2 regions of the Kitasatospora sp. NPDC059973 genome follow, and region 1 is predicted to be linked to the other one. Evidence: predicted binding sites of a transcription regulator. Region 1 holds the regulator's gene; the other holds the start of a gene.

Region 1 (14,992 bases):
CGACGCGGTGGACGCGTTCTCCGCGATCGTGCACAAGGACAAGGCCTACAACTACGGCGTGATGATGGCCGGCAAGCTGCAGAAGCTGATCCCGCGCCAGCAGTTCGAGGTGCCGATCCAGGCCGCCATCGGCTCCCGGGTGATCGCCCGTGAGACGGTCCGCGCGATCCGCAAGGACGTTCTCGCCAAGTGCTACGGCGGTGACATCTCGCGCAAGCGCAAGCTGCTGGAGAAGCAGAAGGAAGGCAAGAAGCGGATGAAGATGGTCGGCCGCGTGGAGGTCCCGCAGGAGGCCTTCATCGCCGCGCTGTCCACCGACGCCGAGGCGCCGAAGGAGAAGAAGTAGCCGGCGCGAGCCGGGTGTTTCCGGCCGGCCCGACGGGGTCGGCCGCAGCGGTGCCCGACGGGCCCGGGGCGCCTCGCCCCGGGCCCGTCGGCCTGTCCGCCCGTCGGCCTGTCCGCCCGTCGGCCTGTCCGCCCGTCGGCCTGTCCGCCCGTCGGCCTGTCCGCACGGCCGGCCTGTCCGCACGGCGCCCGGTCGGTGCGGCGGCCCGGCTCAGGCTCTCAACGCAGCGCCCAGACCACGCCGTTGACGATGGCGGCCTTGGTCAGCCGCCCGGCCCGGCCGGTCAGCACCGAGGGCCGCATCGAGTCGTCGCCGTGGATCAGCTGGACCAGGCCGTCCCGGCGGCCGAGGCTCAGGCACTGCACGGCGTAGCGGAACGCGAAGGGCTTGTCGGTGCGCCCGGTGAGCAGCTTGCCGAGGTAGCGGCCCATCGGCTGGGCGGTGGCGCAGCCCATCCGCAGGGTGCCGGTGCCGGGGACGGTCACCGCGGCGGCGTCGCCGATGACGTGGACCTCCGGGTGCGAGACGGAGCGCAGGTGGCCGTCGACCACCGCCCGGCCGGCCGGGTCGACGGTCAGGCCCGCCTCGGCCGCCAGCGGGTGCGGCTCCATGGCGGCGGCCCAGGCGACCACGTCGGCGGGGATCCGGCCGCCGGTGGTGTCGAGGCCCCCGGCGTCGACCCCGGTGACGGTGTGCCGCTCGTGCACCTCGATCCCGAGCCGGGCCATGACGGTGCGGACGTGGGCCCGGCCACGGGCCGAGAACCAGCCGCCGACCTGTCCGGCGGCGACGATCCGCACCCGCCAGGCGGGGTGGGCCTCGGCGATCTCGGTGGCCAGTTCGATGCCGGTGGCACCGCCGCCGACCACGACGACGGTGCCGGGCCGCCCGGCGGTGCTCAGCCGCTCGCCCAGTTCGGCGGCCCGCTCGGCGGAGTAGGCGTGCTCGGCGGCGCCCGGGACGGCGTGCCAGGCGGTGCGGCTGCCGAGGGCGTAGACCAGGGTGTCGTAGGGGAGGGCCTCGCCGGTGTCCAGGAAGACCTTGCGGGCGGCGAGGTCCAGGCCGGTGGCCCGGGCCGGGACGTGCCGCACGCCGCGCCCGCGGACCACCTCGGCCAGGGCGGGCCGGTGCTCGGGGAGGCCGGCGGCGGTCTCGTGCTGGCGGACGCGGTGCAGGAAGCGGGTCTCCGGGGCGATCAGGGTCACCCGGTGGCGCCGGCCCGCCCGGGTCGCCGCGGTCAGCCCCGCGTAGCCGGCGCCCAGTACGACGATCTGCTTCTCGGTCATGTCGTCCGCCTCCTCCGAAACGCCCCCGCGGAGCGTTCTGTCGACACGTTCTCGGTGTCCGTTCGGGAAGGGGACGACGCGGCCGGTCAGGGTGTGACGGTGAGCCGCGTCACAGGTCCGTCGGCGGGCCGCGTTACAGGTCCGTCGGCGTGCTGGGTCACAGGTCCGTCGGCGTGCCGGGGGCGTCGGCCACCCGGGTCAGCTTCTCGGGGTTGACCACCACGAAGGCCTCGGTGATCCGGCCGTCGGCGACGGTGAACGCCAGCACGCCGCCGGGCCGGCCGTCCGCGTCCTGGACGAGCAGCCCCGGCTCGTCGTTGACCAGGGCGGGCACCAGGCTCATGCCCGGCAGGAACCACTTCGCGACCAGGCCGGCCACCAGGCGGGAGACCTTGTCCGCGCCGAGGACCGGGCGGGCGCCGGCGCTGACGACGCCGCCGCCGTCGGAGTGCCAGACCACGTCCGGGTCGAGCACGGCCAGCAGGCCCTCGATGTCGCCGCGGGTGCTGGCCGCCGCGAAGGCGGCCACGGCCTGCCGGTGCTCGGCCGGGTCGGCGGTGGCGCGGCGCCCGCCGTCCTTGACCCGGCGCCGGGCCCGGGAGGCGAGCTGGCGGGCGGCGTCGGGGGAGCGGTCGAGGGAGGCGGCGATCTCGTCGAAGCCGACCGCGAACACGTCGTGCAGCACGAAGGCGGCGCGTTCGGCCGGGGTGAGCTGCTCCAGGACGGCGAGCACCGCGAGCGAGACGGACTCGCCGAGTTCGGCCAGCTCGGCCGGTGAGGCGGGGGAGTCCTGGTAGGAGACGGCCGGTTCGGGCAGCCATTCGCCGAAGTAGGCCTCCCGGCGGGCCCGGGCGGAGCCCAGCTGGTCGTAGCAGAGCCGGGTGACGACGGTGGTCAGGAAGGCGCGCGGGTCGGCGACGGCGGACCGGTCGGTGCCGCGCCAGCGCAGCCAGGCCTCCTGCAGCACGTCCTCGGCGTCGCTGAACGAGCCGAGCAGCCGGTAGGCGACCGAGCCCAGGTAGCGCCGGTGGGCCTCGAAGGCGTCGGGTTGTGCGGCGGCAGCGGCCGACAGGTCGTCACTCACAGGCCCACCGTAGCGGCCCGGGGCGGCGGCCGGAGCGTTCGAGGGGGCACCCCCGGACGGGGCCCCGGCCTCCCCGTGGGCGGAACGCCGGAGGGGGAGGCCGGGTGACCCCGCCCTCCCCCTCCGGTGCGGCCCGCCGGCCCGCCGGTCAGTCCACCTCGGCGACGGCCTCGGCGAACTGCGCCTGGTACAGGCGGGCGTACGCGCCCTCGGCGGCGATCAGCTCGTCGTGCGTGCCCTGTTCGACGATCGAGCCGCTCTCCATCACCAGGATCACGTCGGCGTCCCGGATGGTGGAGAGCCGGTGGGCGATCACGAAGCTGGTGCGGCCGGTGCGCAGCCGGGCCATGGCGCGCTGGATCAGCACCTCGGTCCGGGTGTCGACCGAGCTGGTCGCCTCGTCCAGGACCAGGATCGACGGCTGCGCCAGGAACGCCCGGGCGATGGTGATCAGCTGCTTCTCGCCGGTGCTGACGCCGGTGCCCTCGTCGTCGATGACGGTGTCGTAGCCGTTCGGCAGGGTCCGGACGAAGCGGTCCACGTGGGCGGCCCTGGCCGCCTCGACGACCTGCTCGTGGGTGGCGCCCTGGGCGCCGTAGGCGATGTTCTCGGCGATGGTGCCGCCGAACAGCCAGGTGTCCTGGAGGACCATGCCGATGCCGGAGCGGAGGTCCTCGCGGGACATGGCCGCGATGTCGACCCCGTCCAGGGTGATCCGCCCGCCGCTGACCTCGTAGAACCGCATCAGCAGGTTGACCAGGGTGGTCTTGCCGGCGCCGGTCGGGCCGACGATGGCGACGGTCTGGCCCGGTTCGACCTTCAGCGAGAGGTCGTCGATGAGCGGCTTGTCGGGGTCGTAGCGGAAGGAGACGTCCTGGAAGGCGACCCGGCCGCGGATCGCGTCGGGGCGCTCCGGCATGGCCGGCTCCGGGGTCTGCTCGGTCGCGTCCAGCAGCTCGAAGACGCGCTCGGCGGAGGCGACGCCGGACTGCACCAGGTTGGCCATGCTGGCGACCTGGGTGAGCGGCTGGCTGAACTGCCGCGAGTACTGGATGAACGCCTGCACGTCGCCGATCGACAGCGCGCCGCTGGCGACCCGCAGGCCGCCGACGACGGCCACCAGCACGTACTGCAGGTTGCCGATCAGCATCATCGCGGGCTGGATGATGCCGGAGATGAACTGGGCCCGGAAGCTGGCCGTGTACAGCGCCTCGTTGTGCTCCCGGAAGGTCTCGGCGGACTCCTTCTGCCGGCCGAAGACCTTCACCAGGGCGTGGCCGGTGTACATCTCCTCGATGTGCGCGTTCAGCTGCCCGGTGGACTTCCACTGCTGGACGAACTGCGGCTGCGCCCGCTTGCCGACCCTGGTCGCCACCACGACCGACAGCGGGACGGAGATCAGGGCGATCAGGGCGAGCAGCGGGGAGATCCAGAACATCATGGCGAGCACGCCGACCACGGTGAGCAGCGAGTTCACCACCTGGCCCATGGTCTGCTGCATGGACTGGCCGATGTTGTCGATGTCGTTGGTGACCCGGCTGAGCACCTCGCCGCGGGGCTGCTTGTCGAAGTAGCTGAGCGGCAGCCGGGCGAGCTTGGACTCGACGTCCTGGCGCAGCCGGTAGCTGGCCCGCTGGATCGCCTTGGTGGCGAGCCGGCCCTGGACGATGCCGAAGGCGGCGGAGGCGACGTAGATCGCCAGCACCCAGAGCAGCACGGTGCCGATCGCGCTGAAGTCCATGTGCTGGCCGGGGGTGAAGTCGACCGCGGAGAGCAGGTCGGCGGCGCCGCCGTCGTGCGCCCGCACGTCCGCGACGGCCTGCGCCTTGGAGATGCCGGCCGGGAACTGCTGGCCGACCACGCCGGCGAAGATCAGGTCGGTGGCCCTGCCGAGTACCTTGGGCCCGGTCACGGCGCAGCCGATGCTGAGCACGCCGAGGGCCAGCACGCCGCTGAGCAGGGCGCGTTCGGGGCGGAGCAGGGCGAGCAGCCGCTTGCCCGAGCCCTTGAAGTCCATCGACTTCTCGGAGCCCTGGCCGCCCATGAACCGGCCGGGGCCGGCCGGGCCGCGGCGGGCGGCGGCGGCCTGCGAGTCGCTGGGCACCTCGCCGGAGCCGGGGCCCTTCGTCATGGGCGCCTTCTTCTGCGGGGTGGTCACGCCGCCTCCTGCTCGGTGAGCTGGGAGAGCACGATCTCCCGGTACGTCGGGTTGTCGGCCATCAGTTCGCCGTGGGTGCCGCTGCCGACGACCGCGCCCTCGTCCAGGACGACGATCCGGTCGGCGTCGCGGATGGTGGAGACGCGCTGGGCGACGATCAGCACGGTGGCGTCGGCGGTCTCCCGGGAGAGGGCCCTGCGCAGCCTGGCGTCGGTGGCGTAGTCCAGCGCCGAGAACGAGTCGTCGAACAGGTAGACGCCGGGCTTGCGGACGAGCGCGCGGGCGATCGCCAGGCGCTGGCGCTGGCCGCCGGAGACGTTGCTGCCGCCCTGGGCGATGGGCGCGTCGAGGCCCTCGGGGAAGCGCTCGACGAACTCCTTGGCCTGGGCGACCTCCAGGGCGTGCCAGAGCTCCTCGTCGGTGGCGTCGGGCCGGCCGTAGCGCAGGTTGCTGGCGACGGTGCCGGTGAACAGGTAGGGCTTCTGCGGGACGAGGCCGACGGTCTCGGCGATCGTCTCGGGGGCGAGTTCGCGGACGTCCACGCCGTCCAGCAGGACCTGTCCGGCGGTGGCGTCGAAGAGCCGGGGGACGAGGCCGAGCAGGGTGGACTTGCCGCTGCCGGTGGAGCCGATGACGGCGGTGGTCTCGCCGGGGCGGGCGGTGATGTCGACGCCGCGCAGGACGGAGGCCTCGGCGCCGGGGTAGCGGAACTCGACGGCGCGCAGTTCGAGCTTGCCCCGGGCCAGGAGTTCGGTGACGGGGGTGGCCGGCGGGACGACGCTGGAGCTGGTGTCCAGGACCTCCTGGATGCGCTCGGCGCAGACCTCGGCGCGCGGCACCATCATGAACATGAAGGTGGCCATCATGACGCTCATCAGGATCTGCATCAGGTAGGAGAGGAAGGCGGTCAGCCCGCCGATCTCCATGCCGCCGCTGTCGATGCGCATGGCGCCGAACCAGAGCACGGCGACGCTGGAGGCGTTCACCACCAGCATCACGGCCGGGAACATGAACGACATCAGCTGGCCGACCTGGAGGGCGACCCCGGTCAGGTCCCGGTTGGCGCCGGCGAACCGGGCCTGCTCGTGGTCGTCCTTGACGAAGGCGCGGATGACCCGGATGCCGGTGATCTGCTCGCGCAGGACCCGGTTCACCGTGTCGATCTTCTTCTGCATGCTGCGGAACTTCGGGCGCAGCGCGCGGACGAGCAGGGCGACCACGACGCCCAGCAGGGGGACGACGGCCAGCAGCAGCGCGGAGAGCGGCACGTCCTGGTTGAGCGCCATGACGATGCCGCCGACGCACATGATCGGCGCGGCGACCATCAGGGTGAAGGTCATCAGGGCCAGCATCTGGACCTGCTGGACGTCGTTGGTCGTCCGGGTGATCAGGGAGGGGGCGCCGAAGGAGCCGACCTCGCGGGCGGAGAAGGTCTGCACCCGGTCGAAGACGGCGGCCCGGACGTCCCGGCCGAACGCCATGGCGGTGCGCGCGCCGTAGAAGACGGCACCGATCGAGCAGAGCGCCTGGGCGACGGTGACGGCGATCATCACAGCGCCGATGCGCAGGATGTAACCGGTGTCGCCCTTGACCACGCCCTGGTCGATGATGTCGGCGTTCAGCGTCGGCAGGTAGAGCAGGGCGAGCGTGGACACCAGCTGGAGGAGCACCAGCAGGGAGATCGGTCGGGAGTACGGGCGCAGGTACGCCCTCAGCAGTCTGATCAGCACTGGCACACTCTTGTCTTCGGCAGTGGGGTTCGCATCCCAATTCTCATGCTTCTGTGGACTCGCACAGTTGATTCCGGCCCCGCGCCCCGAGGTTTGTCCAGTCCTTTGCTGAACGCACCGGCGGGCCCGGTTGCGCCGTGCACCGGCGGCTCGGCAGTGTGCCAGCTGTCCTCACCCTCTTACGGAATGACCGGTTTCCCCCTAGGCTGCTGATTGCCCCCTTGTTACTCACCGGTATCGGATCGATTGCCCGGGGGCCCGGCGACCGCCCCCACGGGCGCCGCGACATCCCTCAGACGGCCACCCGCCCCCGGAGGTCCTCGTTGAGTTCCGCGCAGTCCCTGATCGACTCCGGCCGTGCCGACATCGTCGCCGGGCGGCCCGCCTCCGTCGCCCACCTGTTCCTGGAGCGGGTCGCCGCCACGCCGGCGGGTGAGGCCTACCGCTTCCCCGTCCCGGTGGACGAGCACGCGGCGGACGGCGCCCCCGGCGCCGAGCAGTGGCGTTCGCTGACCTGGGCGCAGACCGCCACCCGGGTGTACGCGGTGGCCGCCGGCCTGCTGTCGCTGGGCATCAGCCCGGAGGACCGGGTCGCGCTGATGTCCTCCACCCGGCTGGAGTGGGTCATCGCCGACCTCGGCAACATGTGCGCGGGGGCGGCCACCACGGCCGTCTACCCGAGCACCAACGCCGACGAGACGGCCTACATCCTCTCCGACTCGGGCTCCAGGGCGATCTTCGTCGAGAACGAGAAGCAGCTCGCCAAGGTCGTCGGCGAGCTCGGCCAGCTGCCCGAGCTGCGCACCGCCGTCCTCTTCGACGGCACCGGCCCGGTCGCCGGGGCGCCCGGGCTGAACGTGCTCACCCTGGCCGAGCTGGAGCAGCTCGGCACCGAGTACCTGGAGCAGCACCCGGACGCCGTGCGGCGGGCCGTCGACGCGCTCGACAAGGAGCAGCTGGCGACCCTGATCTACACCTCCGGCACCACCGGCCGCCCCAAGGGCGTGCGGCTGGTCCACGACTGCTGGGCGTACCAGGGGCGGGCGCAGGAGGAGAGCGGGCTGCTGCGCGCGGACGACGTGCAGTTCATGTGGCTGCCGCTGTCGCACGTGTTCGGCAAGAGCCTGATCTGCGGCCAGATCGCCACCGGTCACGTGATGGCGCTGGACGGCCGGGTGGACCGGATCATCCACAACCTGCCGGTGATCCGCCCGACCATGATGGCCTCGGCGCCGCGCATCTTCGAGAAGGTCTACAACGGCATCGCCGGCAAGGCCCGGGCCGAGGGCGGCGCCAAGTACAAGATCTTCATGTGGGCGGCGAAGACCGCCCGCGACTACGCCCGGGTCACCCAGGCCAACCGGATCGCCACCGGGCAGGACAGCGCCCCGCTGGGGCTGCGGGTGCGGCACGCGGTGGCCGACAAGCTGGTGTACGCCAAGATCCGGGCCGCGTTCGGCGGGCGGATGCGCGGCTCGGTCTCCGGCAGTGCCGCGCTGGCACCCGAGATCGGCTACTTCTTCGCCGGTGTCGGCGTGCCAGTCCTGGAGGGCTACGGCCTGACCGAGAGCTCGGCCGGGATCTGCGTCAACCCCGCCGAGGACCTCCGGGTCGGCACCATCGGCACCGTGCTGCCCGGCAGCGAGATCCGGATCGCCGAGGACGGCGAGATCCTGCTGCGCGGCCCCGGCGTCATGCGCGGCTACCACAACCTGCCGGAGAAGACCGCCGAGGTGCTGGAGCCGGACGGCTGGTTCCACACCGAGGACATCGGCGAGATCGGCCAGGACGGCTTCCTGCGGATCACCGACCGCAAGAAGGACATGTTCAAGACCTCCGGCGGCAAGTACGTCGCGCCGAGCGAGGTGGAGGGCAAGTTCAAGGCGGTCTGCCCGTTCGTCAGCAACATCCTGGTGATCGGCAACGGCCGCAACTACTGCACCGCGCTGATCGGCCTGGACGAGTCGGTGATCATGCCGTGGGCGGCCGAGCACGGCCTGGCCGGCAAGTCCTACGCCGAGGTGGTCGGCGACCCGAAGGTGCACCAGCTGGTCGACGGCTTCGTGCAGCGCCTCAACGGCGACCTCCAGCGCTGGCAGACGATCAAGAAGTTCACCCTGCTCCCGCGCGACCTGGACATCGAGCACGGCGAGCTCACGCCGAGCCTGAAGATCAAGCGCCCGGTGGTCGAGCGGACGTACGCGGACGCCGTCACCGAGATGTACGCGGGCGCGAACGAGGCCTGATCCGTCCGTCGTCCCGTACGGCCTCGATGATCACCGGGGCCGTACGGGACAATGGGGTCATGCCCTCCGCACTCCCCGACGGCGAACCCGTGCCGTCCGACGGTTCCCTGCCCGCGCACGCCCTCGCCGGGCTCGGGTCGCGGCCGTTCGGCTTCTACCTGCACGTGCCGTACTGCGCGAGCCGCTGCGGCTACTGCGACTTCAACACCTACACCGCCACCGAGCTGCGCTCCTCCGGCGCCGTCGCCTCCCAGGAGACCTACGCCGACAACGTGGTCGCCGAGATCCGGCTGGCCCGCGAGGTCCTCGGCGACACCGACCTGCCCGTGCGGACCGTCTTCCTCGGCGGCGGCACGCCCACCCTGCTGCCCGCCCGGGACCTGGTGAAGATGCTGGCGGCGATCCGGGCGGAGTTCGGGCTCGCCGACGACGCCGAGGTGACCACCGAGGCCAACCCCGAGTCGGTCGACCCGGCCTACCTCGCCGAACTGCGCGAGGGCGGCTACAACCGGGTCTCCTTCGGCATGCAGAGCGCCCGGCCGCACGTCCTGCGGCTGCTCGACCGCCACCACACCCCGGGCCGCCCGGAGGCCTGCGTGGCCGAGGCCCGCGCGGCCGGCTTCGAGCACGTCAACCTGGACCTCATCTACGGCACCCCCGGCGAGTCCGACGACGACTGGCGGGCCTCCCTGGACGCCGCGATCGGCGCCGGGCCGGACCACGTCTCGGCCTACTCGCTGATCGTCGAGGACGGCACCAAGCTGGCCGCCCGGGTCAAGCGCGGCGAGCTGCCGATGATCGACGACGACGTGCACGCCGACCGCTACCTGATCGCCGAGCAGGCGCTCGCCGCCGCCGGCTACTCCTGGTACGAGGTCTCCAACTGGGCCACCACCCCGCAGGGCCGCTGCCGCCACAACGAGCTCTACTGGACCGGCGGCGACTGGTGGGGCGCCGGCCCCGGCGCGCACAGCCACGTCGGCGGCGTCCGCTGGTGGAACGCCAAGCACCCGGCCGGCTACGCCCGCGCCCTCGCCGAGCGCCGCACCCCGGCCCAGGGCCGCGAGCGGCTCACCGACGAGGACCGCCGGGTCGAGCGCATCCTGCTCGAACTGCGCCTCGCCGAGGGCATCCCGCTGGACCTGCTCACGGCGACCGGCCGCGCGGCCGCCGACCGGCACCTCGCCGACGGCCTGCTCGACCGCACCACCCACGAGCGCGGCCGGGCCACCCTGACCCTCCAGGGCCGCCTCCTGGCCGACGCCGTGGTCCGCGACCTGGTGGACTGAGAGTCGTTGCCGTGGTGCCAGCCGCCGGCTCGCGGTCGCGGGCCCACGGCTGACCGGTCAGTCCTCCAGGGTGACGAAGTCGATCAGTTCCTCGACCTTCGCCAGCAGGGCGGGCTCCAGGTCCTTGAAGGAGTCGACCGAGGCGAGGATCCGCTTCCACGCGGCGGGGGTGTCGGCCGGCCAGCCGAGGCGGCGGCAGACGCCCCCCTTCCAGTCCTCGCCGTAGGGGACGTCCGGCCAGCCGGGGATGCCGACGGAGGAGGGCTTCACGGCCTGCCAGACGTCGATGTACGGGTGGCCGACGACCAGCACGGCGTCGCCGGTGACCCGGGCGGCGATCCGGTGCTCCTTGGTGCCGGGGAGCAGGTGGTCGACCAGGACGCCGAGCCGGCGGCCCGGGCCGGGGGCGAAGTCGGCGACGATCGCGGGCAGGTCGTCGATGCCCTCCAGGTACTCGACGACGACGCCCTCGATCCGCAGGTCGTCCCCCCAGACCCGCTCGACCAGTTCGGCGTCGTGCCGCCCCTCGACGTAGATCCGCGACTCCCGGGCCACCCGGGCCCGCGCTCCGGGGACGGCGACCGAGCCGGAGGCCGTCCGGCCCGGCGCGCGCGGGGGAGCCGGCGCGGCGGCGGCGGGGCGGACCAGGGTGACGGTCCGGCCCTCCAGCAGGAAGCCGCGCGGCACCAGCGGGAACACCCGCCGCTTGCCGAACCGGTCCTCCAGGGTGACGGTGAAACCCTCGGCGGTCTTCTCGCAGCGCACCACCGCGCCGCAGAAGCCGGTCGCGGCCTCCTCGACCACGAGGTCCCGGTCGGCGGGCACCTCGGGGGCGGGCTGCTGCCGCTTCCACGGCGGGGTGAGGTCGGGTCCGTACTGGCGGCTGCGCATGCAGGTGACTATAGGCAGGCCCGACGGGGCGTCACAGGCCCGGCGCGCCCCAGACCGGGAACCAGCGGGTGAGGTCCTTCTCCAGCCGCAGGTCGTTCCCCAGCATGGCGTTGACCTGCAGTTCCAGCGGGCTGTCGCGCTTCTCCCCGCCGCCCGGCACCGGCGCGAACGGGTAGAAGGTGCCGCGCTTGTACAGGTAGACCAGCGCCAGCGGCTGCCCCTCGGCGCCGCGGAAGGCCACCAGCGAGCAGAGCAGCTGCGGGCCGAAGCCGTTCCCCTCCAGCTCGCTGTTGACCGCGTGCAGGTCGTTGACCAGCTCCGGCAGCTCCTCGGGGGTGTGCCGGGCGAGCAGCCAGGAGTAGCCGTAGGCGTCCTTGGAGGCCTCCACCGGGACGCCGCCGCGCTCGGTGTCGGCGTCCAGCAGGGCCCGGACCTGCCGCTCGACCTCGACGAAGGCGCCGCCCTCGACCGAGGAGAAGCAGACCGACCCGACGCCGGTCGGCCGGAAGCCGGCCGCCGCCTCCAGGGTCAGCGCGGCCGAGGGCACGCCGAACAGCTGGTCGAGGTCGGGCCGGACGGGCTTGGTGCGGCCGAACAGTGCGTTCAGGATTCCCACGGCGGTCCCCTCCGGGGCGGGTCGTCGGCTCAGCGGCCGAGCTGGGTGGAGATCTTCGCCAGCTGCTCCAGCCGCTTCTCCAGCGAGGGGTGGGTGGAGAACAGCTGCGAGGCGGCCTCCCGGGCGCTCAGCGCGGGGGCGAAGTAGAAGGCGTTGTACGGCTGGGCCTGGCGCAGGTCCTTGGTCGGGATCGCGGCGATCTGGCCGGTCACCTTGGTGAGCGCCGAGGCCAGTGCGCTGGGCCGGCCGGTGAGCTGGGCGGCGGCCCGGTCGGCGGCCAGCTCCCGGTAGCGGGAGAGCAGCCGGGTCAGCAGGAAGCTGATCGCGTAGACCACCACCGACACCAGCGGGATGACCAGCGCGGCGATCGCGGCGTTGGAGTCGTTGCTGTTGCGGCCGCCGCCCATGAAGCCGCCGTACATCGCGATCCGGGTCATCGCCCCGGCCAGTACGCCGAGGAAGCCGGCGATGGTCATCACCGCGACGTCCCGGTGGGCGACGTGCGACAGCTCGTGCGCCAGGACGCCCTCCAGTTCCTCCGGTTCCAGCCGCCGCAGCAGCCCGGTGGTGACGCAGACCACCGCGTTCTGCGGGTTGCGGCCGGTCGCGAAGGCGTTCGGCATGTCGTTGTCGGCGACCGCCACCCGGGGTTTGGGCATGTCGGCGAGGGCGCAGAGCCGGTCGACGGTGCCGTGCAGCTGGGGGTACTGCTCCGGGGTCACCCGGTGGGCGCCCATCGCCCGTTCGGTGATCTTGTCGCTGAACCAGAACTGCGCCACGAACAGCCCGCCGGAGATCAGCACGATCAGTGGCCAGGCGCCGCGCAGCAGCGCGATCAGCAGGCCGGTGAAACCCACGTACAGGAGCCCGATCACGAACATGGTCCCGACCATCCGGCCGGTCAGGCCGCGGTCCGGGGCGAAGCGGGTGGGCTGGCCCGAGGTCGACATCGCTGGTCCTCCGTTCGCCGTTCGCTATCGATGCTGCCACCCGGCCGGTCCCGCGGCATCACCCGCGCGCCGCGCGATGCGGGCAGGATCACCCCGGCGGTGCCGTTCCTGCCGTCGGACCCGGGCCTTACACTGGCAGGTACGGTTCTGGCACTCCTCTGTTCAGAGTGCCAAAGGCCGCGGTCCGCCCGGCGGACCGCACCATGCCGGAACGACACACGTCACCACGGACAACGTGCGAAGAGGGAGGTGCGTGCCCCATGGCCGGTGAGGTCCGCCAGCTCGACGAACGCAAGCTCGCCGTGCTCCGCGCCATCGTCCAGGACTACGTGGGCACCGAGGAGCCGGTCGGCTCCAAGGCTCTCGTCGAACGCCACAACCTCGGGGTCTCCCCGGCCACCGTCCGCAACGACATGGCCGCGCTGGAGGAGGACGGCTTCATCCACCAGCCGCACACCAGCGCCGGGCGGATCCCCACCGACAAGGGGTACCGCCTCTTCGTCGACCGGCTCGCCGAGGTCAAGCCGATGAGCGCGCCCGAGCGGCGGGCGATCCGGCACTTCCTGGACGGCGCGGTGGACCTGGACGACGTGGTCGCCCGCACGGTCCGGCTGCTCGCCCAGCTCACCCGGCAGGTGGCGGTGGTCCAGTACCCCTCGCTCTCCCGCTCCACGGTGCGCCACATCGAGCTGGTCGCGCTGGCTCCGGCCAAGGTCATGCTGGTCCTGATCACCAACACCGGCCGGGTCGAGCAGCGGATGGTCGACTGCCCGGGTCCGGTCGGCGAGGTGGTCCTCGCGGACCTCCGTGCCAAGATCAACACGAGGGCCGTCGGCGTCCGGCTGCCCGACGTGCCGGGGCTGCTGGACGAGCTCCCGGCGATGTTCGAGGCGGTGGACCGGCCGGCCGTCACCATCGTCCTGGCGACGCTCTTCGAGGCGCTCGCCGAGCAGAACGAGGAGCGGATCATGCTGGCCGGCACGGCCAACCTGACCCGCTTCGGCCACGACTTCCCGCTCACCATCCAGCCGGTGCTGGAGGCGCTGGAGGAGCAGGTCGTCCTGCTGCGCCTCCTGGGTGAGACGGCGGACGCCGGGATGACGGTCCGGATCGGCCGGGAGAACGCGTACGAAGGGCTCAATTCCACCTCGGTCGTCTCGGTCGGTTACGGTTCGGGCGACGAGAGCGTGGCCAAACTGGGTGTGATCGGTCCGACCCGGATGGACTATCCGGGCACAATGGGGGCGGTGCGAGCGGTGGCACGGTACGTGGGCCAGATCCTGGCCGAGTCGTAGGGAACGACCGGTGTCCCACGGATGACACCGGTACCAGTCGCAAGCACTTCTACAGGCGGAACAAGCGGAGCATTTGGTGGCCACGGACTACTACGCGGTACTCGGCGTCCGACGGGATGCGGGGCAGGACGAGATCAAGAAGGCGTTCCGGCGCCTGGCGCGCGAACTGCACCCGGACGTCAACCCCGACCCGAAGACGCAGGAGCGGTTCAAGGAGATCAACGCCGCCTACGAGGTCCTCTCCGACCCGCAGAAGCGGCAGGTCTACGACCTCGGCGGGGATCCCCTCTCGCCCAACGGGGGAGGCGCGGGCGGCTTCGGCGCGGGCGCGGCCGGGTTCGGCTTCTCCGACATCATGGACGCGTTCTTCGGCGCGGCCGCCGGTCAGCGCGGCCCGCGCTCGCGCACCCGGCGCGGCCAGGACGCCATGATCCGGCTGGAGATCACCCTGGAGGAGGCCGCGTTCGGCACCACCAAGGAACTCCAGGTCGACACCGCCGTCACCTGCACCACGTGCAGCGGCGAGGGCGCCGCCCCCGGCACCTCCGCGCAGACCTGTGACATGTGTCGCGGCAAGGGCGAGGTCTCCCAGGTCACCCGGTCCTTCCTGGGCCAGGTCATGACCTCCCGGCCCTGCCCGCAGTGCCAGGGCTTCGGCACCGTCGTGCCGACCCCGTGCCCGGAGTGCGCCGGCGACGGCCGCGTGCGGGCCCGCCGCACCCTGACCGTGAAGATCCCGGCCGGTGTCGACAACGGCACCCGGATCCAGCTGGCCGGCGAGGGCGAGGTCGGCCCCGGCGGCGGCCCGGCCGGCGACCTCTACGTCGAGATCGCCGAGAGCACCCACCCGACCTTCCAGCGCCGCGGCGACGACCTGCACTGCACGGTCACCATCCCGATGACGGCCGCCTCGCTCGGCACCCAGGTGCCGCTGCAGACCCTGGACGGGCTGGAGGAGGTCGACATCCGGCCCGGCACCCAGTCCGGCCAGTCGATCCCGCTGCACGCCCGCGGCATCACCCATCTGCGCGGCGGCGGCCGGGGCGACTTGATAGTGCACGTCGAGGTGCAGACGCCCACCAAGCTCGACCCCGAGCAGGA
Region 2 (14,992 bases), on a different contig from region 1:
TCCCGACGTCCGGCGCCCGCTAACCGCCTCCGCACTTCCAACGACCGTCACTCGAATGAGTTACGGCTTTCAGGGCCATCTCCACCACTGTACGTGGCCAACCCGTTACCGATCAGCTACCTCGCGGTGCACACGCCGCTCTTTTGTGCAGCTCGCGCGCGGTGGGCGCACCACCCGCACACCGGTACGGATCGTCGCGCGCCCGTCGGCCACCCGATTGCCACGTCTGCGCCTGCCGAACTCCATGCCCACTTTGCCCGTTTTTATAGCTTTTGTATGGTCATTGACTGTTGTGCAACTCTGTGGGTGACTTGTCCATGGAGTTGCCGTAAGTCATATTTCCAGGTGTCCACACCAGCGCATCGATGCCTCGCCGTGCCGTGCAGCCCCGCCCGCCGATGGCCGGTCCGCGGCCGCGAGCCTCTGAAGGGAATGAGCCATGGCAGATTTCTCCCGCCTCCCCGGCCCCAACGCCGATCTCTGGGACTGGCAGCTCTCCGCGGCCTGCCGCGGCGTGGACAGCTCGCTCTTCTTCCACCCCGAAGGGGAGCGCGGCGCCGCGCGGAGTTCGCGTGAGGCGAGCGCCAAGGAGGTCTGCATGCGCTGCCCGGTACGCACCGAATGCGCGGCGCACGCCCTGGCCGTCCGCGAGCCGTACGGCGTCTGGGGAGGACTGACCGAGGATGAGCGCGAGGAGATGATGGGCCGCTCGCGCAACCGCCTCGTGGAAGTACCGCTGGTCGCGCCGACGGGGCTGCCGCGCTAGGCACGCACCCGCTCCGCGCCATGAAGAAACGTTCCTTCATGGCGCTTCGAGCCGCCGGTCCGCCCGGGCGAACGCCCGGTCAGCGCCCGGCCGCCGCGCCCGCCAGCCGCTCCAGCATCAGCGCCACCGCCGGCACCTCGGCGAGGTCCGGCAGGGTCAGGGCGACCACCTGCCGCACCGCCGGCGCCCCCGAGGCGGTCCGCACCGGCACCGCCGACACGCCGTCGGGGCGCACCGACTCCAGCGCCAGCCCCGGCAGCACCGCCACCCCGAGCCCGGCCGCCACCAGGCCGACCACCGCCGGGTAGTCGTCGGTCGCGAAGTCGATCCTGGGCTCGAAGCCCGCCCCCGCGCAGAGTTCCACCAGGTGCCCCCGGCACTGCGGGCAGCCCGCGATCCACTGCTCCCCCGCCAGTTCGGCGAGTTCCACCGGCCCGCGCCCGTCGCCGCGCCCCGACAGCGGGTGCGCGGCGGGCAGCAGGCCGACCATCGGGTCGTCGAGCAGCGGGGTGACCACCAGGTCGGACCAGTCGGTGGTGGCGCTGAGCTGCTGGGCCTCCAGATTGGCCTCGGCCCGCGCCTCGCGCGGCGTGCCGTGCCCGGGAGCGGACGCCGGAAGGGGCGTCGGCGCGCCGCCGGGAGCCTGCGGATACCGGAAGGCCAGCGCGATCTCGCACTCGCCGCCGCGCAGCATCGCCAGCGACTCCGGCGGTTCGGCCTCGACCAGCGACACGCGCACCCCCGGATGGCTGTCCCGCAGCCGGGCGACGGCCGGTGGCACCAGGGTGGAACTCGCGGTGGGGAAGGAGACCAGCCGCACCCGCCCGGCCCGCAGTCCGGCGATCGCCGCGACCTCCTCCTCGGCGGCGGAGAGCCCGGCCAGGATGCCGGTGGCATGCTTGAGGAGCACCCGCCCGGCCTCGCTCAGCTGCATGCCGCGCCCCGAACGGACCACCAGCGGGGTGTCGACGGACTTCTCCAGCGCCTTCATCTGCTGGCTGATGGCGGGCTGCGTACAGCCCAGCTCACGGGCGGCGGCGGAGAAGGAGCCGGTGCGGGCGACGGCACGCAGAACGCGCAGGTGGCGGGCCTCGATCATGCCTCAGTTATAAGGCAATCTTTGCTTTATGCAAAATTCAACTGATAGTTGAAGAGTCAAACGCCCCACACGCCGCAGGCCCGGCCCGTACCCCGAGGGGCGCGGACCGGGCCTGCGGTCACTGATCAGGCGTCAGTGGGAGTGGCCGTGGCCGCCGTGCGAGTGGCCGTTGTCGGCCTCCTCTTCCTTCTTCTCCACCACGAGGGTCTCGGTGGTGAGCAGCAGGGAGGCGATCGACGCGGCGTTCTCCAGCGCGGAGCGGGTGACCTTGACCGGGTCGATGACGCCGGCCTTCAGCAGGTCGCCGTACTCACCGGTGGCGGCGTTGAAGCCGTGACCGGCCTCCAGCTCGGCGACCTTGTGGGTGATGACGTAGCCCTCGAGGCCGGCGTTCTGGGCGATCCAGCGCAGCGGCTCGGCGAGCGCCTTGCGGACGACCGCGACACCGGTCGCCTCGTCGCCCGACAGGCCCAGGCCGCCCTCCAGCACCTTGGCGGCGTGGACGAGGGAGGCGCCACCGCCGGCGACGATGCCCTCCTCGACCGCGGCACGGGTCGCCGAGATGGCGTCCTCCAGGCGGTGCTTGCGCTCCTTCAGCTCCACCTCGGTGGCAGCGCCGACCTTGATGACGCAGACGCCGCCGGCCAGCTTGGCCAGGCGCTCCTGCAGCTTCTCGCGGTCCCAGTCGGAGTCCGTGTTGGCGATCTCGCCCTTGATCTGGGCGACGCGGCCGGCGACGGCCTCGGTGTCACCGGCACCGTCGACGACGGTGGTCTCGTCCTTGGTGATGGTCACGCGGCGGGCGGTGCCCAGCACGTCCAGACCGGCCTGGTCGAGCTTGAGGCCGACCTCCTCGGAGATGACGGTGGCACCGGTCAGGGTGGCCAGGTCGCCCAGGATCGCCTTGCGGCGGTCACCGAAGCCCGGGGCCTTGACGGCGACCGCGTTGAAGGTGCCGCGGATCTTGTTCACCACGAGGGTGGACAGCGCCTCGCCGTCGACGTCCTCGGCGATGATCAGCAGCGGCTTCGAGGCACCGCCCTGCAGGATCTTCTCCAGCAGCGGGAGCAGCTCCTGGATGGAGGAGATCTTGCCCTGGTTGATCAGGATGTACGGGTCCTCCAGGACCGCCTCCTGCCGCTCCGCGTCGGTGACGAAGTACGGCGACAGGTAACCCTTGTCGAACTGCATGCCCTCGGTGAAGTCCAGCTCCACGCCGAAGGTGTTGGACTCCTCGACGGTGATGACACCGTCCTTGCCGACCTTGTCGATCGCCTCGGCGATGAGCTCGCCGACCTGGGTGTCCTGCGCGGAGAGGGACGCGACGGCGGCGACGTCGTCCTTGCCCTCGATCTCGCGGGCGATGGACAGCAGGTGCTCGGAGACCGCGGCGACGGCCTTGTCGATGCCCTTCTTCAGGGCGGCCGGGCCGGCACCCGCGGCGACGTTGCGCAGACCCTCGTTGACCAGGGCCTGGGCCAGCACGGTGGCGGTGGTGGTGCCGTCGCCCGCGACGTCGTTGGTCTTGGTGGCGACCTCCTTGACGAGCTGCGCGCCAAGGTTCTCGTACGGGTCGTCGAGCTCGACCTCACGGGCGATGGTGACACCGTCGTTGGTGATGGTCGGCGCACCGAACTTCTTGTCGATGACGACGTTGCGGCCCTTGGGGCCGATGGTCACCTTGACGGTGTCGGCCAGCTTGTTGACACCGCGCTCCAGCGAGCGGCGGGCGTCCTCGTCGAACTGCAGGATCTTCGCCATGTTCCCTATTCCCTCGGGGCTGCGACCGGCACGCCGGCCACCGGACTACGTGAACCAACAACCACGCCCCGGGCCCCTGTCACTGGGACACGGATCCGGGGCGGGCTGGAACGTCTTACTTCTCGGTGCTGCTTACTTCTCGATGATGGCGAGAACGTCGCGCGCCGAGAGGACGAGGTACTCCTCGCCCTGGTACTTCACCTCGGTGCCGCCGTACTTCGAGTACAGGACGATGTCACCGACGGCGACGTCGAGCGGCAGACGCTGGCCGTCCTCGAAGCGGCCCGGGCCGACAGCCAGGACGACGCCCTCCTGAGGCTTCTCCTTGGCGGTGTCCGGGATAACCAGGCCGGAGGCCGTGGTGGTCTCGGCGTCGAGCGGCTGGACCACGATGCGGTCCTCGAGCGGCTTGATGGCAACCTTGCTGCTGGTGGTCACGTCCGAGCTCCCCTTCGGAGATTACGGGGTTGTCTAACGGGTAGTGGCGAACCTACGGGCCTGCCGTCGCGGGGGTCAGACACGCTTCTTCGCGTTAGCACTCCCCTGGTGGAGAGTGCCAAGGACGACCATAGGCCGCGGTTAGCACTCAGTCAACCAGAGTGCCAACGACGCGCCCGAAACGGTTCTCGCGGGCGGCTGCCGGGCCGCACTCCCGTACGACGCCGCCGATGATCCGCACGCGTGCGCGTCCGATCAGGGCCCACTCCACCAGTGCGCTCGCCCGGCCGCCCCGGTCCGGTCCGTCCGCCCCGGGCTGGCCGACCCCGGGCGGCCCGGCGCGCCGACCGGGGAGAATGAGCGGGTGGAGACCGAGAACCTGCAGCCCCTGCTGACCCCCGAGGGGCAGTCCCTGCTCGCCGAGCTGCGCGAGTTCGCGCCCGAGGAGGAGCTGGCGCTGGCGACCAGGCTGCGCCGGGAGCACTCGGCGGAGCTGGTCTCGGCGGCGTTCGGGCAGGCCCGGCTGCGGCAGCGGGCGCGGACGAAGTTCGGCGCGGACGCCGACCTGATGTACTTCACGCCCAACGGCGTCGAGCAGTCCACCCGGCGCAGCGTCGCCGAGTGGCGGGCCCGGCGCTTCGCCGAGCTGGGCGTGCGGCGGCTGGCCGACCTCTGCTGCGGGATCGGCGGCGACGTCCTCGCGCTGGCCCGGGCCGGGATCGAGGTGCTCGCCGTGGACCGGGACCCGGCGGCCTGCGCGGCCACCGCCGCCAACGCCGCCGCACTGGGCCTGGCGGACCTGGTCGAGGTGCGCTGCGCGGACGTCGCCGACGTCGACGTCACCGGCTACGACGCGGTCTTCACCGACCCGGCCCGCCGCACCTCGCGCGGCCGGGTGTTCGACCCCGAGGCGTACGCCCCGCCGCTGTCCTGGGCGATCGAGGCCGGCCGGCGCACCCCGATCGGCGCGCTCAAGGTGGCCCCCGGCATCCCGCACACGGCCGTGCCGGGTGACGCGGAGGCCGAGTGGGTCTCCGACAACGGCGACGTCAAGGAGGCGGTGCTCTGGTTCGGCACCGGGGCCGGCCGCCCGCACCGCGCCACCCTGCTGCCGCACGGCGACTCGTTGACCGGCGGCGACCTGCCCGACCCGCCGGCCGGACCGGTCGGCCGCTACCTCTACGAGCCGGACGGCGCGGTGATCCGGGCCCACCTGGTCGCCGAGGTGGCCGAGCGGGTGCACGGCCGGCTGATCGACCCGAAGATCGCCTACCTCACCTCGGACCGGCTGGTCGCCACCCCGTACGCGCACGCCTTCGAGCTGACCGACGTGCTGCCGTTCCACATCAAGAAGCTGAAGGCGCTGCTGCGCGAGCGGGCCGTCGGCACCGTGGTGATCAAGAAGCGGGGGATGGCGATCACCCCGGAGGAGCTGCGCCGCCAGCTGAAGCCGAGCGGGCCGAACAGCGTCACCGTGATCCTCTGCCGCACCGACCAGGGCCCGCTGATGATGCTCGGCCGGCCGGTGGCGCTCCCGTAGGCGGACTCCCGGTCAGCCGGCGGGCGGCCGGATGTAGTCCTCCAGCCGGGCCACCGCGAAACCCTGCTCCTGGATGCGGGCCAGCAGCTCCCCGAACATCTGCGTCATCGTCTCGCCCTTGAGGTCCTTGGGCCCCCGGAAGTGGGCGAGGACAATGTCGCCGGGCCGGAGCTTCTTGTCCGCCGCCTGGTACTGCATGTCGTGGATCTGCATCGACTCGCGCCAGAGCACGATCGCGCGCGGCCCGCACTGCTGCACCGAGGTGTTCAGCGCCGGGGTGTTGGCGCCGTCCCCGTACGGCGGGCGGAACAGCAGCGGCGCGGTGCCGTACTGCTGGGTCAGCGCGGACTGGGCGTCGCAGATCTCGGACTTCTGCTTCTCCGGCGCGACCTTGCTCATCTGGGCGTGGTCGACGGTGTGGTTGTGGATGTGGTTGCCGAGCGCCTGGAGCGGCTTGAAGTAGCCGTAGTTGTCCTTGACGATGTCCCGGGTCAGGAACATCGAGACCGGCACCTTGAGGTCGGTCAGCATCTCGACGAACTTCGGGTCCTTCTCGGCGCCGTCGTCGATGGTGACGAAGACGACCTTGTCGGTGGTCTTCACCTCGCTGAACACCGGCACGGGGCCGGTCCGTTCGAGCTTGACCGGCTTGTCGGCCGGCGCCGGCGGGGCGGGCGGCAGCGGCGTGAGGTGCCACTTCGCCCAGGCCGCCGCGTCCCCGGCGGCGGGCACCGCGGCGGGTGTCGCCGTGGGCGTCGGATTCGCCGCGGCGGACGGCCGCTGCCCGGCCGCCGGCGTCGTCGCGGCGGTCGCCGCGGGCCCGGCGCCCGTGCCGCCGCTGCCACAGCCGGTGGCGGCGGCCAGCAGGGCCAGCGCCCCCACCGCGTACGTCCTCGTCCTGCCCCGCCCGTACCACTCCACCGCGCCGCGCTCCCAGCTACCGTCCAGCATGCTCTCAGCTATGCACGGTAGTGGCCGGCCGTTCGGTTCCCGGACAGGCCCGGCAGCTCGCTACTCCGGGTCCGCCCCGGACGCCGGGTTCGCGCAGGTCCCCGGGCCCGCGCAGGTCTCCGGGTGCTCGCTGGACTCCAGGTGCTCGCTGACGAAGGACCAGCGGTGCACCGGGCGGCCGGTCAGTGCGGCGGGCGGCTCGGGGACGGGCACCGGCTCCGCCGTCCACCAGGTGATCAGCAGCACCCGGTCGCCCGGCGCACCGAACAGCTCGGCGCGGACCAGACCGGCCGAGCCACGCAGCGCGGGCAGCGCGACCTCACGGACCCAGGCCGACAGCTCGGCCCCGCGGCCGTCGGCGGCCCGCGCCTCCCACATCGCGGCGGTGGTGGTCACCGACCGCCGCCCAGCGCCTGGTACGCCTGGCCGTGCACGTCCGTGTGCGGGACGTGCACCTCGGTGACGGGCAGCGAGGAGTCGGCCGACAGGTCGAAGGACGAGGGCGCGCGGTCGCGCCAGACCATCTCGGACCCCAGCGCGGCGACCATCGCGCCGTTGTCGGTGCACAGGCCCGGACGCGGCACCCGCAGCCGGATGCCCGCCTTGTCGCAGCGCTGCTGGGCCATCTCGCGCAGCCGGGAGTTGGCCGCCACGCCACCGCCGATCATCAGGTGGTCGACGCCGTTCTCCTTGCAGGCCTTGACCGCCTTGCGGGTCAGCACATCGGTCACCGCCTCCTGGAACGAGGCCGCGACGTCCGCGATCGGCACCTCCTCGCCGGCCCGGCGCTTGGCCTCCACCCAGCGGGCGACGGCGGTCTTCAGGCCGGAGAACGAGAAGTCGTACGCCGGGTCCTTCGGGCCGCTCAGGCCCCGGGGGAAGGCGATCGCCTTGGGGTCGCCCTCACGGGCGGTGCGGTCGACCACCGGACCGCCGGGGAAGCCGAGGCCGAGCACCCGGGCGACCTTGTCGAAGGCCTCGCCGGCCGCGTCGTCGATGGTCGCGCCGAGCGGGCGGACGTCACGGGTGATGTCCTCGCTGAGCAGCAGCGAGGAGTGCCCGCCGGAGACCAGCAGGGCCATCGTCGGCGAGGGCAGGCGGCCGTGCTCCAGCTGGTCCACGCAGATGTGCGAGGCCAGGTGGTTGACCCCGTAGAGCGGCTTGTCCAGCGCCCAGGCGTAGGCCTTGGCGGCGCTCACGCCGACGAGCAGCGCACCCGCCAGGCCGGGGCCCGCGGTGACGGCGATGCCGTCGAGGTCGCTCGCCTTGATGCCGGCGGTGTCCAGGGCGCGCTGGATGGTCGGGACCATCGCCTCCAGGTGCGCGCGGCTGGCGATCTCGGGCACCACACCGCCGAACCGGGCGTGGTCGTTGACGCTGGAGGCCACCGCGTCGGCGAGCAGGGTGGTGCCGCGCACGATGCCGACGCCGGTCTCGTCGCAGGAGGTCTCGATACCGAGGACGAGCGGTTCGTCAGCCATGGCGGTCTTCCTTCAGGTCCTTCGGGTCAGTACTGGGGTGGTCGAGGCGCATCACCAGCGCGTCGATGCCGGCCGGCTGGTAGTAGTTGCGCCGGATGCCGACGGGTTCGAAGCCGAAGCGCTCGTAGAGCCGCTGGGCGCGCGGGTTGTCCACCCGCACCTCCAGCAGCAGCTCCGCGCAGTCGCGCCGGGCGGCCTCCCGGATCAGGTCGGTGAGCAGCAGCGCGCCGAGGCCGGTGCCCTGGTGCCGCGTGTCGACGGCGATGGTCTGCACATCGCCCTCGCCGGCCACCGCCATCAGCCCGGCGTAGCCGACGATCGCGCCGTCCGGGGTGGTGGCCACGGTGTAGTGGCGGGTGCCGCCGCGATGGGCCTCGGCCAGCTCGGACCAGTACATCCCGGTCGACCAGGCGTCCTCGGGGAAGAGCGCCAGCTCCAGCTCCATCACCGGCGCGATGTCCCACCAGCGCATCGGGCGCAGCGTGGTGCCGTGGCCCGGTCCGTCGGGGCCGTGCGCGCCGTTCGGGCTGGTCGGGCTGGTCGGGCCGTGCGCGCCGTTCGGGCCGGTCACGCCGTTCGGGCCGGTCACGCCGGGAGCACCGCCTTGTAGCCGGCGGGCACCTGGGCGTCCGGGCGGCGCAGGTAGAGCGGCACGTTGGGCAGCAGCTCCCGCCCGGCGGCCAGCTCGGCGGCGGCGAAGTCGGCCAGCGCGCCCGCCGAGACGTGCTCGGGCCCGTGCGCGCCGGGGAAGGCCTCCGGGTACAGCAGCGCGCCGGCGCCGACGGCCCGCGGCCGCGGCGTCAGCTCGGCCGGGCGGTCCACGGCGGGGCCCTCGGTGCGCCGGCCGTCCGCGTCGTACGAGGCCCAGTAGACCTCCTTGCGGCGCGCGTCGGTGGCCACCGTGAACGGCTGCCCGGCGAGGCCCTCGGCGCGCGCCCGGTGGGCGATCGCGTCCAGGGTGCAGACGCCGTGCACCGGGACGCCCAGCGCGTGGCCGAGCGCGGCGGCGGTCACCAGGCCGACCCGCAGGCCCGTGTAGGGGCCGGGGCCGACGCCCACCGCGATGCCGGTCAGCCGGTGCTTGTCGACATCGGCCTCCCGCAGCACCCGGTCGATGGCGGGGAGGAGCAGTTCACCGTGGCGCCTGGCGTCGACCTGGTCGGTCTCGGCGAGGACGGCCGTGCCGTCGTGGACGGCGGCGGTGACAGCAGGGGTAGCGGTGTCGAACGCGAGCAGCAGCACGGGTCAAGGTTAGACCGGTCGGAGCCGTGGACCGCCTCCGGTCCTGGTCCGCCCGATCGACAAGGTGTCCTGGTTCGGAACACACGTCCTACGGGGTGCGGGCGGGAACGAGCGGACCTGGCACGATGGGGCCGACGGGTTTTGGGACGGCGGTGGGAGCGACACGTGGCGAAGATGGGTCCTGGAGTGGTGGTCACGGGGCTGACCCTGGGGGCCCTGGCGGTGGTGAGCCTGCTGGCCTTCCAGGCCAACGGCGCACAGGACCGCGCAGGCGCCACCGGGCCGACCGCGAGCACCACCGCCTCGTCCGGCGGGCCGTCCGCGTCGGCCACCCCGACCGCCTCGGCCACCCCGACCGTCCCCGCGCTCCCGACCACCTCGGGGGCCGGTCTGCGGGTCGTCTACTCGGCCGGCAGCCACTACGTCTGGCTGGTCGACCCCAAGAAGAACCCGCAGGTGGTGGCCTCCTTCGCGGTCACCCCGGGATCGGTGGAGCCGACCCCCGGCAGCTACCCGGTGTACAGCCGGGCCGCCACCAGCACGGGCACGGACGGCCGGCAGATCGAGCACGTGGTGCGCTTCGCCCAGCAGAACGGCGTGGTGTTCGGCTTCAGCGCGGCCGTGGACGGCGCCACCCCCGCCGCCGACCCGAAGACCAAGACCGGCGGGATCCGCAGCGGTCGGGCGGAGGGGCAGCTGCTCTGGGACTTCGCGCCGAGCGGCACCAAGGTCGTCGTGATCGCCTGAGGACGCGCGCCCCGCACGCCGGGCGGGCGGCGGGCCCGAGGCGCTATTCGGCTCGGGTGCGGTGCCCGGTTCGGGGCGGGTGTCGAGTGTCAGGCCGCGCGGGGCGTGTCGGCCACCGGTTCGGCCGGTGCCGCGCTCTCCCGGCGCTCCGGCGGAGTGGAGACCGCCTCCGCGGCCGCACACGCGGCCAGCAGGGCCCGCATCGGTGCGCCCTGGACGCTGCGGGCGGGCTCTCCGGCCCCGGTACCGCGCGGCGCGCGCTCCGGGGCGGGGGTGGTGCTCGACATGGCGCCTCCCTAGTTAGGCAGACCTAACCGCGACACCCATCCCATCACGCCCGGCACCCCGCCCGCAACACTTTGCCGACAGTCTGTCGGCAACCGTCGGCGTCGGCCCGTGCCCGTGGGTATTCACTTGTGTCGGCCGTCGGCGCCGTCCGTGCCCGCCGGCGCTCGTCGGCTCAGGCCAGCGCGGCCAGCTCCACCCCGGTCCAGCGCGACCCGATCCCGTTCAGCAGCACCCGGCGCGGGTCCAGGTCGTCGTCGTCCGCCTCGGCGCCGATGGCGCGCTCGATCCGGACCTCCAGCCGGCTCTCGGCGAGCCGTTCGACCTTGCCCTCGCCCCACTCGACCACGACCACCGACTCCGGCAGCGAGACGTCCAGGTCGAGGTCCTCCATCTCGTCCAGGTCCCCGCCCAGCCGGTACGCGTCCACGTGCACCAGCGCCGGGCCGCCGACCAGCGACGGGTGCACCCGGGCGATCACGAAGGTCGGCGAGGTGACCGCCCCGCGCACCTGGAGGCCCTCCCCCAGGCCCCGGGTGAGCGTGGTCTTCCCGGCCCCCAGCTCCCCCGAGAGCAGCACCAGGTCCCCCGGCCGCAGCAGCGCGGCCAGCTCCCGGCCGAGTCGGCCCATCCGCTCGGGAGTGGCGACGGTGAGAGTGGCGTGCGAGCCCATGCGCGATTCAAGCCCTTCGATCCGTACTGCGGCGCACCGACCGCCGGGCGCCTCCGCTACGGTGCCACATCCCCGGCCGGGCGTGCGCCGGTGGCCCGGGCCGCTACGGCGTCTCGCCCACCGAGGAGGGCAGCGGCGCCGCGCCGCGGTAGTCGACCGCCTGTTTGAGCAGCGCGACCAGCCGCTGGTCGACGAGGTCCGGGCGCTCCAGCATCACCAGGTGCCCGGCGTCCTCCACCAGGAGCAGCTCGGCCCCGGGCAGCTGCTCGGCCATCGCCTCGCTGTGCGCGGGCGGGGTCAGCAGGTCCTTGGTGCCGGCGAGCACCAGGGTGGGGATGCCCCGCAGGGCCGCCAGCGCGGCGGTCTTCTCGTGCGCGCCGAACACCGGGTAGAACTCGGCCACCACGTCGATCGGCGTGGCGTCGAGCAACTGTTCGGCGAACCGCACCACGCCCGGGTCGACGTCCTTCCCCCCGAAGGAGAACTTCCGGTAGAAGACGGCGCTGACGTCCGCGCCGAGCCGCCGGGTCGCCTCGACCAGCTCGACCTGGCGGCCGAGCAGCTTCATCACCCCGGGTGCGACCTTCTTGAACAGCTTGGCGCCGACCGCCGGCAGACCGAGCGTCACGGCCTCCCAGTCCCCCGCCAGCGTGCCGATCAGCGCGACGCCGGCGACCCGTTCCCGGAACAGCGCCGGCTCCTGGTCGGCGAGCGCCATCACCGTCATCCCACCCATCGAGTGGCCGACCAGGACCAGCGGGCCGGTCGGCGCGACGGCGTCGATCACCGCCTTGAGGTCCCCGCCCAGCTGGTCGATGCTCGCGAGTTCACCGGCCAGGAACGAGCGGGAGCGCTCGGACCGGCCGTGGCTGCGCTGGTCCCAGAAGACCAGGCGCATGCCCTCGCGCAGCGCGGCCCGCTGGAAGTGCCAGCTGTCCTGGTTGAGGCAGTAGCCGTGGCAGAACACCACGGTCAGCGGTTCGCGCCGCCCGACGGCGGCGGCGGGGCCGAGGCCCGAGCGCCGGCCGGCCCGCACCAGCGCGCCGGAGCCGCCCAGCAGACCGGGCAGCCCGCTCCGGTCGACCGGTCCGTCGCCGGCGCCGGAGCCGGAGCCGGTAGCGGTGCCGGGGCCGTCCGTCCGGCGGCGGACGAACCAGCCGCGGCGGGCGGCGGCACTGGTACCGGGGGCTGGGCCTGGGCCCGGGGCTGCGACGGCCTTGTCGTGGTCCGGCTCTGCGGGGTGCTCTTCCGCGTGCTCCTCGGGCCGGACGCTGACGGGCTCGGGCCAGCCGGTGCCGTCCAGCTCGACGTACAGCTCGGTGCCGTCGGCGGCGGTCACCGTGCACGGGCGCCCGCGGAGCGAGCCGTACGGGGCGTTGGCGTCCAGCTCCGCGCGGGCCCGGCGGCGGGTGGCCCGGCCGACGGTCAGCCGCTCGATCGCCACACCGGCGGCCGCGCCGGCCGCGACCACGCCGACCGAGATCCCGATCAGACCGGCCCGGCTCACCCCGGAGGCCGCACCGGCCGCCTTGGCCACCGCCGCGACCGGACCGGAGCCGGCCTCCTCGCTCATACGCTCGCGCCCTCGGTCGCCGCGCCCCCGGTCGGCACGCCCTCGGTCGGCACGCCCTCGGCGGCCGGGACGTCGGCCGTCGGGGCCTCGGTGGTCGCGCCCAGGTAGCGGCGCGGCACCCGGGCGCCGATCCGGGTCACGATCTCGTAGGAGATGGTGCCGCAGGCCCGGCCCCAGTCCTCGGCGGTCGGCTCGCCCTGCTCGCCGTTGCCGAACAGCAGCACCTCGTCGCCGACCGCGGGGGTGTCGCCGCCGAGGTCGACGACGAACTGGTCCATCGCCACCCGACCGGCCACCGTGCGCCACTTGCCCGCGATCTGCACCGGGCCGGTGCCGCTGGCGTGCCGGGGGATGCCGTCGCTGTAGCCCACCGGCACCAGACCCAGGGTGGTCGGGCCGGGCGTGGTGTAGTGGTGGCCGTAACTGACGCCGTGCCCGCCGGGCACGTGCTTGACCAGGGCCAGCCGGGCGGTCAGCGCCATCACCGGGCGCAGCCCGAAGTCGGCCGGCGAGCCGACCTCCGGGACGGGCGAGAGCCCGTACATCGCCAGGCCGGTACGGACCAGGTCGTAGTGCGACTGCGGGAGCAGCAGGGTGGCCGGGGAGTTGGCGAGGTGCCGCACCGCGGGGCGCAGCCCGGCCGCCTCCGCGTACGCGAGCGCCTCGCGGAACGCGTCCAGCTGGGCCTGGATGGAGGGGTGGCCGGGCTCGTCCGCGGCCGCGAAGTGCGACCAGACGCCGACCACCGTGAGCAGGCCCTCGGCCTCGGCGCGGCGCGCCGCGCCGACCAGCTCCGGCCAGTCGTGCGGCTGGCAGCCGTTGCGGCCGAGGCCGGTGTCGGCCTTCAGGTGCACCCGGGCCGGGACACCGGTCGCGCGGACGGCGGCGAGCAGCTCGTCCAGCGCCCACTGGGCGCTGACGGAGACATCGATGTCGGCGAGCAGCGCCTCGCGCCAGGGGCCGCCCGGCGTCCAGAGCCAGCAGAGGATGCGGGCCTGGTCGGGGCGGATCCCGGCGGCGCGCAGAGCCAGCGCCTCCTGCGGGAGGGCGGTGCCGAGCCAGCCGATGCCTGCGGCGACCGCCTCGCGGGCACAGCGGACCGCGCCGTGGCCGTAGGCGTCCGCCTTGACCGTGGCCATCACCGTGGCGGCGCCGACGCGCTCGCGCAACGCGGCGAGGTTGCCGCGCAGGGCGGCCAGATCGATGGTCGCCTCAGCCCGTACGCCGTCGGTGAGAGTGGCCGTGCCGGTCGTGTTCGCAGTTGTCATCAGGGTCAGTCTCCCAGACGTCTCATGGTCCTCGCCGAACGGCCCGTCGGCGCGGCGGCCCGGCCCCCACCTGCCGACCCGCCCCTACACCCCGCCACCTCGTCCCCGACGCCCCCGAAGCACCACCGGTTCCCACCGAGGCCGGAGCACCCGCGGCACCCGCGGCACCCGCAACCCGCAGCACCGGGGCGCGGGCGCCGCCGGGGCGGCGGGACCCGTGCCGGCGTGGGAGCAGGAAGTCGGCCAGGCCGACTTCCTGCTCCCGCTCTTCTCCGCCCAGTCCCTCCGGGCTCCGCCGTGCTTCAGCCGGGCCCGTTGCCCGGGGCAGGAATATGTAGACCGGTCTACCTTTTCAGTCCACGTCCTTCAATTCACCGCACAGGAAGTCGGCCAGGCCGACTTCTCACTCCCCCGGCGGTCGCCGCCCGCCCCCGCACTCACTACCGAGCGAATCACCACGGGCAAATATGTAGACCGGTCTACCTTCTGAGGCCGACCCCGCCCCCCAGGACCAAACGCCGGAGTGGGAAGTCGACCTGTCCGACTTCCCACTCCGGCCTCCGCTCTTCAGAGGCTCACAGGCATCCGGCAACCAAATATGTAGACCGGTCTACATCTTCAGTCACACTCCGCTGCCCCTGCACGAGAAGTCGGCCCGGCCGACTTCCCACTCCGCTCCGGGCGAGGCGAGCCCACGCAATCCACCCTCTATGTAGACCGGTCAACCTATTCCTCGCCAGCCCCCACGGCCCCATCGCCCCCCGCGGACGACCGCACATCGCGCCAGACCGCCGACAGGGCGCCCGCCACCTGCAACGCGGTGACCGGGGCGCCCGGCACGCCCAGCGCCCCCTCGTCGCTCGCCACACCAACACCCGCCGCCAAACCCGCGCCCGCTCCCCCCGCCAACCCCGCTGCGCGGCGGCCGGCCAGGCCGTGGAGGTACGCCGCCACCGATGCCGCGTCCAGCGCGGACAGGCCGGCCGCCAGCAGGGAGCCGGCCAGGCCGGCGAGGACGTCGCCGCTCCCGGCCGTCGCCAGCCACGGGGTGCCGGTCGGGTTGACCCGCACCGCGCCTCCCGGGTCCGCGATCACCGTGGTGGAGCCCTTCAGCAGCACCGTCGCCCGGTACGCGGCGGCGAGTCGGCGCGCGGTGGTCAGCCGGGCG

The links. The regulator HrcA, encoded in region 1, represses chaperone genes, less so after heat shock. The targets are predictions, from matches to a motif close to TTNGCACTCNGNNNNNCNGAGTGCNAA.
Region 2: groES (co-chaperone GroES) is a predicted target of HrcA. The motif match lies at 4,206-4,232, and genes of this name have one in related genera.

What each region holds. Positions count from the first base shown of each region.
Region 1 is NZ_JBHWUI010000023.1:36,587-51,578, forward strand. Features, by position in the region: gene lepA (translation elongation factor 4) at 1-346, shown strand, start outside; gene ACFWA9_RS09220 (NAD(P)/FAD-dependent oxidoreductase) at 565-1,632, opposite strand; gene sigJ (RNA polymerase sigma factor SigJ) at 1,790-2,716, opposite strand; gene ACFWA9_RS09230 (ABC transporter ATP-binding protein) at 2,865-4,847, opposite strand; gene ACFWA9_RS09235 (ABC transporter ATP-binding protein) at 4,871-6,604, opposite strand; gene ACFWA9_RS09240 (AMP-dependent synthetase/ligase) at 6,928-8,850, shown strand; gene hemW (radical SAM family heme chaperone HemW) at 8,910-10,139, shown strand; gene ACFWA9_RS09250 (DUF3097 domain-containing protein) at 10,197-11,030, opposite strand; gene ACFWA9_RS09255 (hypothetical protein) at 11,062-11,646, opposite strand; gene htpX (zinc metalloprotease HtpX) at 11,676-12,596, opposite strand; gene hrcA (heat-inducible transcriptional repressor HrcA) at 12,857-13,891, shown strand; gene dnaJ (molecular chaperone DnaJ) at 13,968-14,992, shown strand, end outside.
Region 2 is NZ_JBHWUI010000004.1:124,027-139,018, reverse strand. Features, by position in the region: gene ACFWA9_RS02385 (WhiB family transcriptional regulator) at 440-766, shown strand; gene ACFWA9_RS02380 (LysR family transcriptional regulator) at 846-1,865, opposite strand; gene groL (chaperonin GroEL) at 1,998-3,626, opposite strand; gene groES (co-chaperone GroES) at 3,759-4,064, opposite strand; gene ACFWA9_RS02365 (methyltransferase domain-containing protein) at 4,429-5,604, shown strand; gene ACFWA9_RS02360 (polysaccharide deacetylase family protein) at 5,617-6,555, opposite strand; gene ACFWA9_RS02355 (hypothetical protein) at 6,616-6,951, opposite strand; gene tsaD (tRNA (adenosine(37)-N6)-threonylcarbamoyltransferase complex transferase subunit TsaD) at 6,948-8,036, opposite strand; gene rimI (ribosomal protein S18-alanine N-acetyltransferase) at 8,029-8,508, opposite strand; gene tsaB (tRNA (adenosine(37)-N6)-threonylcarbamoyltransferase complex dimerization subunit type 1 TsaB) at 8,622-9,278, opposite strand; gene ACFWA9_RS02335 (hypothetical protein) at 9,453-10,025, shown strand; gene ACFWA9_RS02330 (hypothetical protein) at 10,115-10,312, opposite strand; gene tsaE (tRNA (adenosine(37)-N6)-threonylcarbamoyltransferase complex ATPase subunit type 1 TsaE) at 10,486-10,983, opposite strand; gene ACFWA9_RS02320 (alpha/beta fold hydrolase) at 11,087-12,556, opposite strand; gene alr (alanine racemase) at 12,553-13,824, opposite strand; gene ACFWA9_RS02310 (NAD(P)H-hydrate dehydratase) at 14,551-14,992, opposite strand, start outside.